Regions from separate parts of the Allobosea sp. RAF48 genome, predicted to be linked through region 2. Evidence: predicted binding sites of a transcription regulator. Region 2 holds the regulator's gene; the other holds the start of a gene.

What was found. The regulator LexA, encoded in region 2, represses DNA repair genes until DNA is damaged. The targets are predictions, from matches to a motif close to TGTTCNNNNTGTGTTCNG.
Region 1: a site for LexA is predicted at 1,885-1,902, ahead of AB4Z10_RS15540 (DUF763 domain-containing protein). Genes of this name have one in related genera too.

Annotation. Positions count from the first base shown of each region.
Region 1 covers NZ_JBFRDZ010000007.1:202,798-207,451, reverse strand. Annotated here, with positions in the region: gene AB4Z10_RS15545 (cation diffusion facilitator family transporter) at 1-489, opposite strand, end outside; gene AB4Z10_RS15540 (DUF763 domain-containing protein) at 597-1,877, opposite strand; gene AB4Z10_RS15535 (hypothetical protein) at 1,981-2,265, opposite strand; gene AB4Z10_RS15530 (BrnA antitoxin family protein) at 2,469-2,753, shown strand; gene AB4Z10_RS15525 (DNA-3-methyladenine glycosylase) at 3,136-3,696, shown strand; gene AB4Z10_RS15520 (hypothetical protein) at 3,725-3,970, opposite strand; gene AB4Z10_RS15515 (hypothetical protein) at 4,221-4,654, opposite strand, start outside.
Region 2 covers NZ_JBFRDZ010000005.1:136,999-141,652, forward strand. Annotated here, with positions in the region: gene trpD (anthranilate phosphoribosyltransferase) at 1-199, shown strand, start outside; gene trpC (indole-3-glycerol phosphate synthase TrpC) at 207-1,019, shown strand; gene moaC (cyclic pyranopterin monophosphate synthase MoaC) at 1,016-1,516, shown strand; gene AB4Z10_RS11545 (molybdopterin molybdotransferase MoeA) at 1,581-2,792, shown strand; gene lexA (transcriptional repressor LexA) at 2,977-3,687, shown strand; gene AB4Z10_RS11555 (ComEC/Rec2 family competence protein) at 3,681-4,654, opposite strand, start outside.

The DNA.
Region 1 (4,654 bases), on a different contig from region 2:
CAGGACCGTAAAGACGCTCGGATCCTTACTTTGCCGGACCGCGTCGAAGTAGCTCAACGAGCCTTTCGCTGCCCTGAACTCCTTCAGCGCGATCCGCCAGGAGTAACCTTCGAACAAGGCCGAAAGGCCTAGGACGATGTAGTTCGTGGTCAAATTCGTTGCCGCGTGCGGGGCAATGACGTGGGAAATGCCTTCGTAGAGAGACACACCCGCGCCGACCGCGAAGACCAGGAGCGCGACAACGAAGCTCCAAAAATAGAGCTCGCGGCCGTGGCCGAAAGGATGCGTGAGATCCGGTGGCCGCGCGGCCCGGTTGAGGCCATAGAGCAAAAGCGCGCCATTGCCGGTGTCGACCAGGGAGTGAACGCCCTCGGACATCATCGCGGAGCTTCCGGTCCAGGCCGCCGCGATGAATTTTGTCGTCGCGATCAGCAGATTCCCTGCTAGCGCCGCATAGATGACTTTCCGTGATCCCGAATGTGCAGCCATCTAGCTCCCCGCCCAGGCGCAACGGGGTTTAGCGGTACGTGTTCCCTAATCCCGACCACGAAAGGGTTGAAGCAGGAGAATGGAGAACGGGCAGTGCAGTACCATTGTTACACGCGTCGACGCGCTGCGCTGACGCTCTCAACATGTGCAGTCTCTGACTCCTCCCAGCCGAAGACACTTCGGCCGCCGTATTCCGCGGATCGACGGCGCTCCTCGGCGACATACTCGATAAGTGTCGGACCGGTCGTGCTCCGCTCTAACCGACGGCTCTCACTGTCCAGCCGCGCAATGGCGGCAAGGCGGTCGCCCTGGCCGATCTTAGCCCGATCGACGGCCGACCGCAGGACAGCGATGGTCTGGTCGTAGACCTTGGTTGGRACTGCGAAGGGCTGTCGGTCTTTGCCGCCATTGGCGAGAGAGAAACGCGCTGGATCACTGAAACGGCAGGGCGCGCCATGCAGTACTTCCGCGACCATCGCGAGTGATCGCACGGTGCGCGCGCCGATGCCGGGAACAAGCAGCAGCTCGGAAAAGTCCTGGGGTCCTCGATCGGCTGCTGCAGCCAATGCCCCATGCAGTCGTCGCGTTACGACGTCCTCGGGCCGGACATCGTGATGCGCGGGCATCACAAGGTGCGGGAGGACCAGTTGCGGTTTGTTTTGATCAGAGATGGGGCGCGCCGGCTGTAACGCCGCCAACTCTCTGACGATCCTGTCCGGTCCCTGATCGCGCAGCATCGCGACCTGAGCTTCGCGGGCGCGGTCGGCGCGCGCATCGGTCAGATTGACGATGCTGCCGGCATTACGCCCCTCGATTGCGGCGTGGGGTGCTTCGACGAAACTGCCAAGCCCCTCGGAATGCCAATGATAGCGCCGTGCCAGGCCGCCGTCGCCGTTCATGCCCTGTTGCACGACCGTCCAATGGCCGTCATCGGTTACAAAGAAGCCGTGTAGATAGAGGTCGAATCCGTCCTGCACCGCCGCGCTGTCGACCTTGGCGACGAGCCTGCTTGCCCGCGCCAAGGCTTTCCCGTCGAACCCTACCTTCGCGCCGATCTCATCCAGCTCGGCGGGTGTTCGGCGGGAATGATTGCCTCGCCCTCCGCAGACATGCAGCCCTAACTCACTGGCCAGCGGCTTCAGACCTCGTTTTAACGCCCCGATGACGCTCGTCGTAATGCCGGACGAGTGCCAATCCATCCCCATGATTGCGCCGAACGACTGGAACCAAAAAGGATGCGCCAGCCGCCGCAGCAGCTCGTCACGCCCATATTGCTGGATGATGGCTTCGCAGATGACGCTCCCCAGCCGGGCCATGCGCTCGCCCAGCCATGGTGGCACGCGCCCATAGTGCAGGGGAAGATCGGCACTGCCTGATCGCTTTGTCATAGCTTACCGGAACCAAACGGGAACAACCGAATATATACGTCGGCCCCTGTTCCTTGACCATACCGAGCGAGCGGCGCCGGAACTTAGAACGGTTCCATTTCGTTCAGTAAGCGACCGAGGGCGCGGAACCGGAAGTTTTCACATCTCCCAACCGATCCAGGTGAGCCTCCAGCGCCACGCAACTGCTGCTCGCATCAAAAAGCAAGGATGATGACTCATGGCCCGCTCCCCCCGCGATGTCCCACCAAATGCCAAGGCCACCGTGGGAGAGGGCGGCGAGTTGCACCAGGCAGCCTCTGCGCCCGATGCCCGGATCACCACCAATCACGGTGTCCCGGTCAGTGACAACCAGAACTCGCTGAAGGCAGGCGGTCACGGTGGTCTGCATAAACGGACATCTCCAAAGGACGACCGTTGAACGCCGCCGCCGCGTGGCCGTTCCTCATAGCAGGCGTTGATTCCGAGAACGCACCGCAGGAAACCTACGTGATAGGCGCGCGCCGTTTCCGAAAGTGATCACCCAGCGAATGGCGCCCATTCTCCATCCAATCCTGCTATGATTGAGTATCGGGTGGCGGGTATGAGGACGTAATGAGCAACGATCGAATGCGCCGCCCAACCAGCGCTCGCGACAAGGCGGAAGCCCTTTTCGCCGCGCCGAAGGTGGCGCCACCCGCGCCAATCGAGAAGCGTACCGTTCTGCCAGGCGCCAAGGAGATGGTCACACTTCGCATCGACAGCGAGGTGCTGGCACACTTTCAGGATGGCGGCCCCGGCTGGCAGGACCGGATCAACGACACCCTCAGAAAGGCGATGCCAGCATCCCTCGATGAGGGGCTGAGGCCGGAGGAACTCAACTCTTCGAACGACGGTTGATAATCCGCGCGCGAGCCCGCTTTGATGACCGTGCAGTACCGGCTCATAGAGGCCGGACAGAGTCGCAAGACGCAATACGGGCCTAGCGGGCTGCGCCGCGACGCGGTGGCAGACTGGTCACACGAGACGACAGTGTGGCGGATCGCCTTTCAAAGCGATTGCATCGGGGCGCGTTGGGTCCGAAGCTGAGTTTCGAGGGAGGCGAAGTTATGCGTACGCCTGACAGCTCAGAAGCCTCTATGGCTCGGATCAACGGCATACTCATTCGCGGCGCCATCGTCGTGGCGATTGCTGCGGCCACCGTGCTCCCACTGATACGCTAAAAGTCCAGACTGCAGCCGCGGTTCGAAGCCCGCGCCATCGAGAAGCTCGCGTTGACTGAATGCCTTTGAATTTGACCGAGCTAAAGGCTTTGGACGCTCTGCAGCTTGCTCCGCGACTGATTGGTATGAAGCTGTTCGTCGAGGGCGTCGGAGGAACAATCGTCGAAACCGAGGCCTACCTCGCCGATGATCCCGCTTCGCACAGCTTCCGAGGCCCGACACCGCGAAATGCCGCCATGTTCGGGCCTTGCTGGCATGCCTACGTCTATCGATCTTACGGGCGTCACTGGTGCATGAATATCGTCTCTAAAGGCGCCGGTGCGGTCTTGATAAGAGCCATCGAACCTACCGAAGGATTGGACGAAATGCGGGCACGTCGCCGCAGCCCGGTCGCCCTCTGCAATGGGCCAGGGCGCTTGGCCCAGGCGCTTGGGATAACGAGCGCCCATAATGGACTGAGTTTGGAATGGCTTCCGTTCTCGATCATCGATCGATCAAGTGCGCCTGAAATATCCTGCAGCACCCGAATTGGGATTTCGAAAGCCGCTGAGCAACCTTGGCGATATGGCCTTGCCGGCTCGCGCTTTGTGAGCAAGCCATTCCCAAACCCGAGCCAATAGCTCTGGTGGCCAGCTGGGCGGCTCATCGTCAATCTTTGTGAAGCTTCCCGAGATTGCCAGGAAGCCCTGAGAACGGGAGATCGTCGGGCCGTAACAAGCTCTGATCCGGCTCGGGGCCGCTCGCATTTTCCCCCTTGTGGGCCTCATCCCAGTCGCGAATTGCCGAGGTCAGCCTCTGAAATTCACGACCCTCTTCGGAATCCGAGGGAGCGTCGCTAACAGCGGCCGCGCGTTGGACGGCCGCTTGATATTCATCTTGGTTGGAAATGCGCACCAGTCTTCTCCAAGCTGTATCCGCTGGAGAATGAACAGGGCCGAGGGTGCCTCTGTTCCAAGCGTTGAGCCCCGCGGAAGCATCACGATGCGCGCCCGTTCGCGGGATCGGCCACCGTTTTGCCCACGGAGGCGTCAGTGGCTGGTGATGAGAACGTCGGTTTGGAAGCCTCGAACGGACTGGGCATCGCTGCTGCCGACAGGTTGAGGCGATAGTAATAACTTCTCCCCCGTTCGTTCGGGCGGCATCCTCACCGAAGCAGACCTTCAGCCTCAAACTCTTCCCAGCCGTCGAGGCCGGTTTCCTGCTCGTCCGGATCGGGCGCTGCCTTACGGGATTTGGCCGAACGCTTTCCCGCGCGCGTCAAAGCCGCTTTCCCTGCAGCTCGCCGCCGGTTCTCGGCCGCGGTCACGATATCCTCTTCCCGCCAGATTTCCGGCAGCCCGGTATCGAGGACATGTTCGATGAAACCCGGTGTGAAAACGTGGAACGTCACGGCCTTCGCACGGCCGCGCAGCTTGACCGTCTTGGTCCCTGCACTCTGAAGGCAGCCATCGTCGAGCCACTTGTGGCGCTCGCGGGAGGAGATGGAAAGGATGTCCTCCGCCTCGCTTGGGAGAATGGGCAGCGTGGCGAATTCGGGCAACACGTCGCCAACGATCGCCGACAGCGCGTCAAACTCAG
Region 2 (4,654 bases):
TGCGGCTGCGCTGAACGCCGTGCTCGCCGGCGAGAGGACCGGCTTCCGCGACATCGCCGCCTTCAATGCCGCGGCAGCACTGCTCGTCGCCGGCAAGGCTGCGAACCTGAAGGACGGCTTCGCCCAGGCGACGTCCGTCCTCGACTCTGGCAAGGCCAAGGCGACGCTGGACGCCCTCATCAAAGCCTCGAACGCGTGAGGGCGGCATGACCGACATCCTCGCCAAGATCGAAGCCTACAAGCGCCAGGAGATCGCGGCCGCCAAGGCCGCCGTGCCGCTGGCCGAGATCGAACGCCGCGCCCGTGCCGCCGGCAAGCCGCGCGGATTCGCCGATGCTCTCGCCGCCAAGCTCGCGGACGGCAAGCCGGCCCTGATCGCCGAGATCAAGAAGGCGAGCCCGTCCAAGGGGCTGATCCGCGCCGATTTCGACCCGCCTTCGCTCGCCCGTGCCTATGCCGCCGGCGGCGCGGCCTGCCTCTCCGTGCTGACCGATGGGCCCTCCTTCCAGGGTCAGCCGGAATTCCTGACGCAGGCGCGCGAGGCCTCCGGCCTGCCGGCGCTGCGCAAGGATTTCCTCTACGAGCCCTATCAGGTCTACGAAGCCCGCAGCTGGGGCGCCGACTGCATCCTGATCATCATGGCTGGTGTCGACGACGACACCGCCAGGGCGCTCAACGAAACCGCGCGCGAACTCGGCATGGACGTGCTCGTCGAGGTTCATGACGACGCCGAGCTCGACCGGGCGCTCAAGCTCGAGAGCCGGCTGCTCGGCATCAACAACCGCGATCTGCGCAGCTTCCACGTCGATCTCGCGGTGACCGAGCGGCTCGCGCCGCGCGTCCCCTCCGACCGCATCGTCATCGGCGAGAGCGGCATCTTCGCCCATGCCGACATCGCCCGCCTCCACAAGGCCGGCGTCAACAGCTTCCTCGTCGGCGAGAGCCTGATGCGGCAGGCGGATGTCACGGCCGCGACGCGGGCGCTGCTGACCGGCACGGCGCAAGAGAGCGCGGCGTGAGCCGGCTCAGCCATCTCGACGCCCAGGGCCAGGCGCATATGGTCGATGTCAGCGACAAGGCCGAGACGACCCGCTTCGCCGTCGCCGAAGGGAGCGTCGTGATGGCGCCGGGGACGATCGCGATCGTGCGCGACGGCAACGCCAAGAAGGGCGACGTGCTCGGCACGGCGCGCCTCGCCGGAATCATGGCCGCCAAGCGCACACATGAGCTGATCCCGCTCTGCCACCCCCTGCTGCTCAGCAAGATCGGGGTCGATCTCACGATCGACGAGGCATTGCCGGGCGTGCGCGTGCGCGCCGAAGTGAAGATGAAAGGCCAGACCGGCGTCGAGATGGAGGCGCTCACGGCCGTCTCGGTCGCCTGCCTGACCGTCTACGACATGGTCAAGGCGGTCGACAGGGCGATGCGGATCGAGAACATCCGGCTCATACACAAATCCGGCGGCCAGTCCGGCGACTACGACGCAAAGGCTTCGCAGGAAGGAAGTCGAGCATGATGTCATCCGAAAACCGGTCCCAACTATTCGCTGCCGCGGACCTGCGGTTCGGCATCCTGCTCTGATGGCGCTCACCCCGGTCCCCGTCGCGCGCAAGGCGCTGCTCGACAGCATTCCAGGGCCGACCGGGGCCGAAACCCTGCCGCTCGCGCAATGCGCCTGGCGGGTGCTTGCCGGTGAGGTCAAGGCGCTCCGGACCCAGCCGCCCTTCGCCAATTCCGCCATGGACGGCTATGCCGTGCGCGGCGACGACATGGCGGCGGGCATCTCGCTCGCGGTGATCGGCGAATCCGCCGCTGGCCGGGCCTTCGAGGGCTCGGTCGGGCCGGGGCAGGCCGTGCGCATCTTCACGGGCGCGCCAATGCCGGAGGGCGCCGATACCGTCCTGATGCAGGAGGATGCCGACGGCGTCGACAGCCCGGCGATCCGCGTGCGGGTGCCGCCTGCCAGGGGCAAGTTCCTGCGCGCAGCCGGGCTGGATTTCCGCGAGGGCAACGTCCTGCTGCCGGCCGGACGCGTGCTCGACAGCGCTGCGCTGGGCCTTGCCGCCGCGATGGGACATCCGACCTTGCCCGTCCGGCGCAAGCCGCGCGTCGCGATCCTTGCCACTGGCGACGAGTTGGTGGCTCCGGGCGAGCCGGTCGGGCGCGACCAGATCGTCGCCTCGAACTCCTTCTCGCTCGCTGCACTGGTCGAGAAGGCCGGCGGTGCCGTTCTCGATCTCGGCATCGCCCGCGACGACCACGCCGACCTCGCGGCCAAGATCGGCCAGGCGCGGGACGCCGACGCCGACGTCCTCATCACACTCGGCGGGGCCTCGGTCGGCGCGCATGACCTCGTGCAGGAGGCGCTGACGCGGGCCGGCATGTCGCTCGGCTTCTGGAAGATCGCGATGCGGCCGGGCAAACCGATGATGACCGGCCGACTCGGCCGCATGGTCGTGGTCGGCTTGCCCGGAAACCCGGTCTCCTCGATCGTCTGCGGCCATCTCTTCGTCCTGCCGCTGATCGAGGCTCTGCTCGGCATTGGGGAGGCCGACCGCGACCGCAGCATCCCCGCCCGCCTCGGCCGTGACATGCCGGCCAATGACGAGCGCGAGGACTATCTGCGCTCGGAGCTCGCACTGAGGCCGGATGGCTGGGTGGCGACGCCCTTCGACCGGCAGGATTCCTCGATGCTCGGCACGCTGGCACGGGCGCAGGCATTGACGATCCGGCCTGCCCATGCCGCGCCGGCAAAAAAAGGCGACATCTGCCGCATCCTGCCGCTGCGCTAGATCACCGCTCATCCTGTCGGACGCGATCGTAGCGATCTGTATAGGGTTATCGCATCGGATCTGCCCGAAAAGTGGATTCCACTGTTCGCTTCGATGCCGGAGCCCGCTTGCGGAACACAAGTGGAACGCGTATGGTGTTCCTGCTTTGTTTCGAATCTAGCCTTCGAGAAGGCCGGCGGGGATCATGCTGACACGCAAGCAACACGAACTCCTGCGCTTCATCCAGGAACGCTTGCGTGAGAGCGGGGTGCCGCCCTCCTTCGACGAGATGAAGGATGCGCTCGATCTGCGCTCCAAGTCGGGCATTCACCGGCTGATCATGGCGCTGGAGGAGCGCGGATTCATCCGTCGCCTGCCCAACCGGGCGCGTGCGCTCGAGATCATCAAGATGCCCGACGGGCTCGGCGCCCCGCAGCAGCGGCAGCGTTTCAACCCTGCGGTCGTCCAGGGCGGCCTCGGCTCGCAGCCGAATCTCACCAAGCCACGCCCTGCGGCCGATGAGGACAGCCGCTCCTCCATCGCGATCCCGGTCATGGGCCGCATCGCCGCCGGCACGCCGATCTCGGCGATCCAGAACCGTAGCCACACCGTCTCGCTGCCGCCCGACATGCTCGGCTCCGGCGAGCATTACGCGCTGGAAGTGCGTGGTGACTCGATGGTCGAAGCCGGCATCCTCGACGGCGACACCGTCATCATCCGCAAGCAGGATTCGGCCAATACCGGCGACATCGTCGTGGCGCTGATCGATGACGAGGAAGCGACGCTCAAGCGACTGCGCAAGCGCGGCTCCTCGATCGCGCTCGAAGCCGCCAACCCCGCCTATGAGACGCGCGTGCTCGGGCCGGACCGGGTCAAGATCCAGGGCCGCCTCGTCAATCTGATGCGGCGCTACTGAAGGCGCTCGACCTCGGCTTCGCCGTCGGCGGAAGCCGGTGTCACACTCGGAGGCGCTGTCGAGGCTTGCGCAGGGCGCTGTTCACGGCGGCGGCTCCAGGGGCGGTCGGCAGCGTTCTGCTCCGAGACATGGCTGCTCCACCCCGATCCTGTTCGATAGAGCGAAGTCGCGCCGTCGCGCGATAACGCCATTCGCTCGATCAGCCGTGCCTTGCAGGTTCCGCTCCAGGGGATGGCCGTGACGACGAGGTCAGCTCGCATGCAGTCCTCGATAAGCCCCAACCTGTCGCGCGTGTAGGAGACGGTGCGCTGATCCGGCGTCCGTGCGACGCAGCCGAGCGCATCGCAGCTAATGCCGGCCCGCAGCGTCGGATCGTCCGGCGAACGGCGATCGCCATCAGCAGCGAGCCATTGCTGCAGCACGAAACGGCTCGGCTTGCCCGCAATCGCGAGGCGGCCATCCGGGCCCCGCACCGCCAGCCCCGAACCGTCGCGTTCGATCAGGATTTCCGGCCGCTCCGGCTTGCCGGCGATGGCCACGCCGAGCAGGAGCGGCAGCGCCGCCAGCCAGCGCCAGGGCGTGGTCCAGAGCGTCAGCCACAGCAGCGCCAGCACGAAGCAGGTCAGCACCGCCGGCCCGAAGGCTGCGATCATCACCGTGGAATGGTCGATGCTTGCGACCCAGTGCGCCACCTTGAGCACGACATCGGAAGCCAGCCCCATCAGCGCCCAGGCGGGCCAGTCCAGTCCGAAGGGGTAAGCCAGCACGCCGAAGACGGCCGCCGGCATGACGAAGAGCGAGACGAAGGGCAGCGCCATCGCATTGCCGAGCAGGCCGAAGGGATTGAAGGTCTGAAAATGATAGGCGCCGAAGGGCGCTGTCGCGGCCGTTGCCAGCAACGTGGTGACGACGATGCCGAGTGCCGCGGCCCAGACCGGCCCAAGCGGCCACGGCAAGGTCGGCGGCG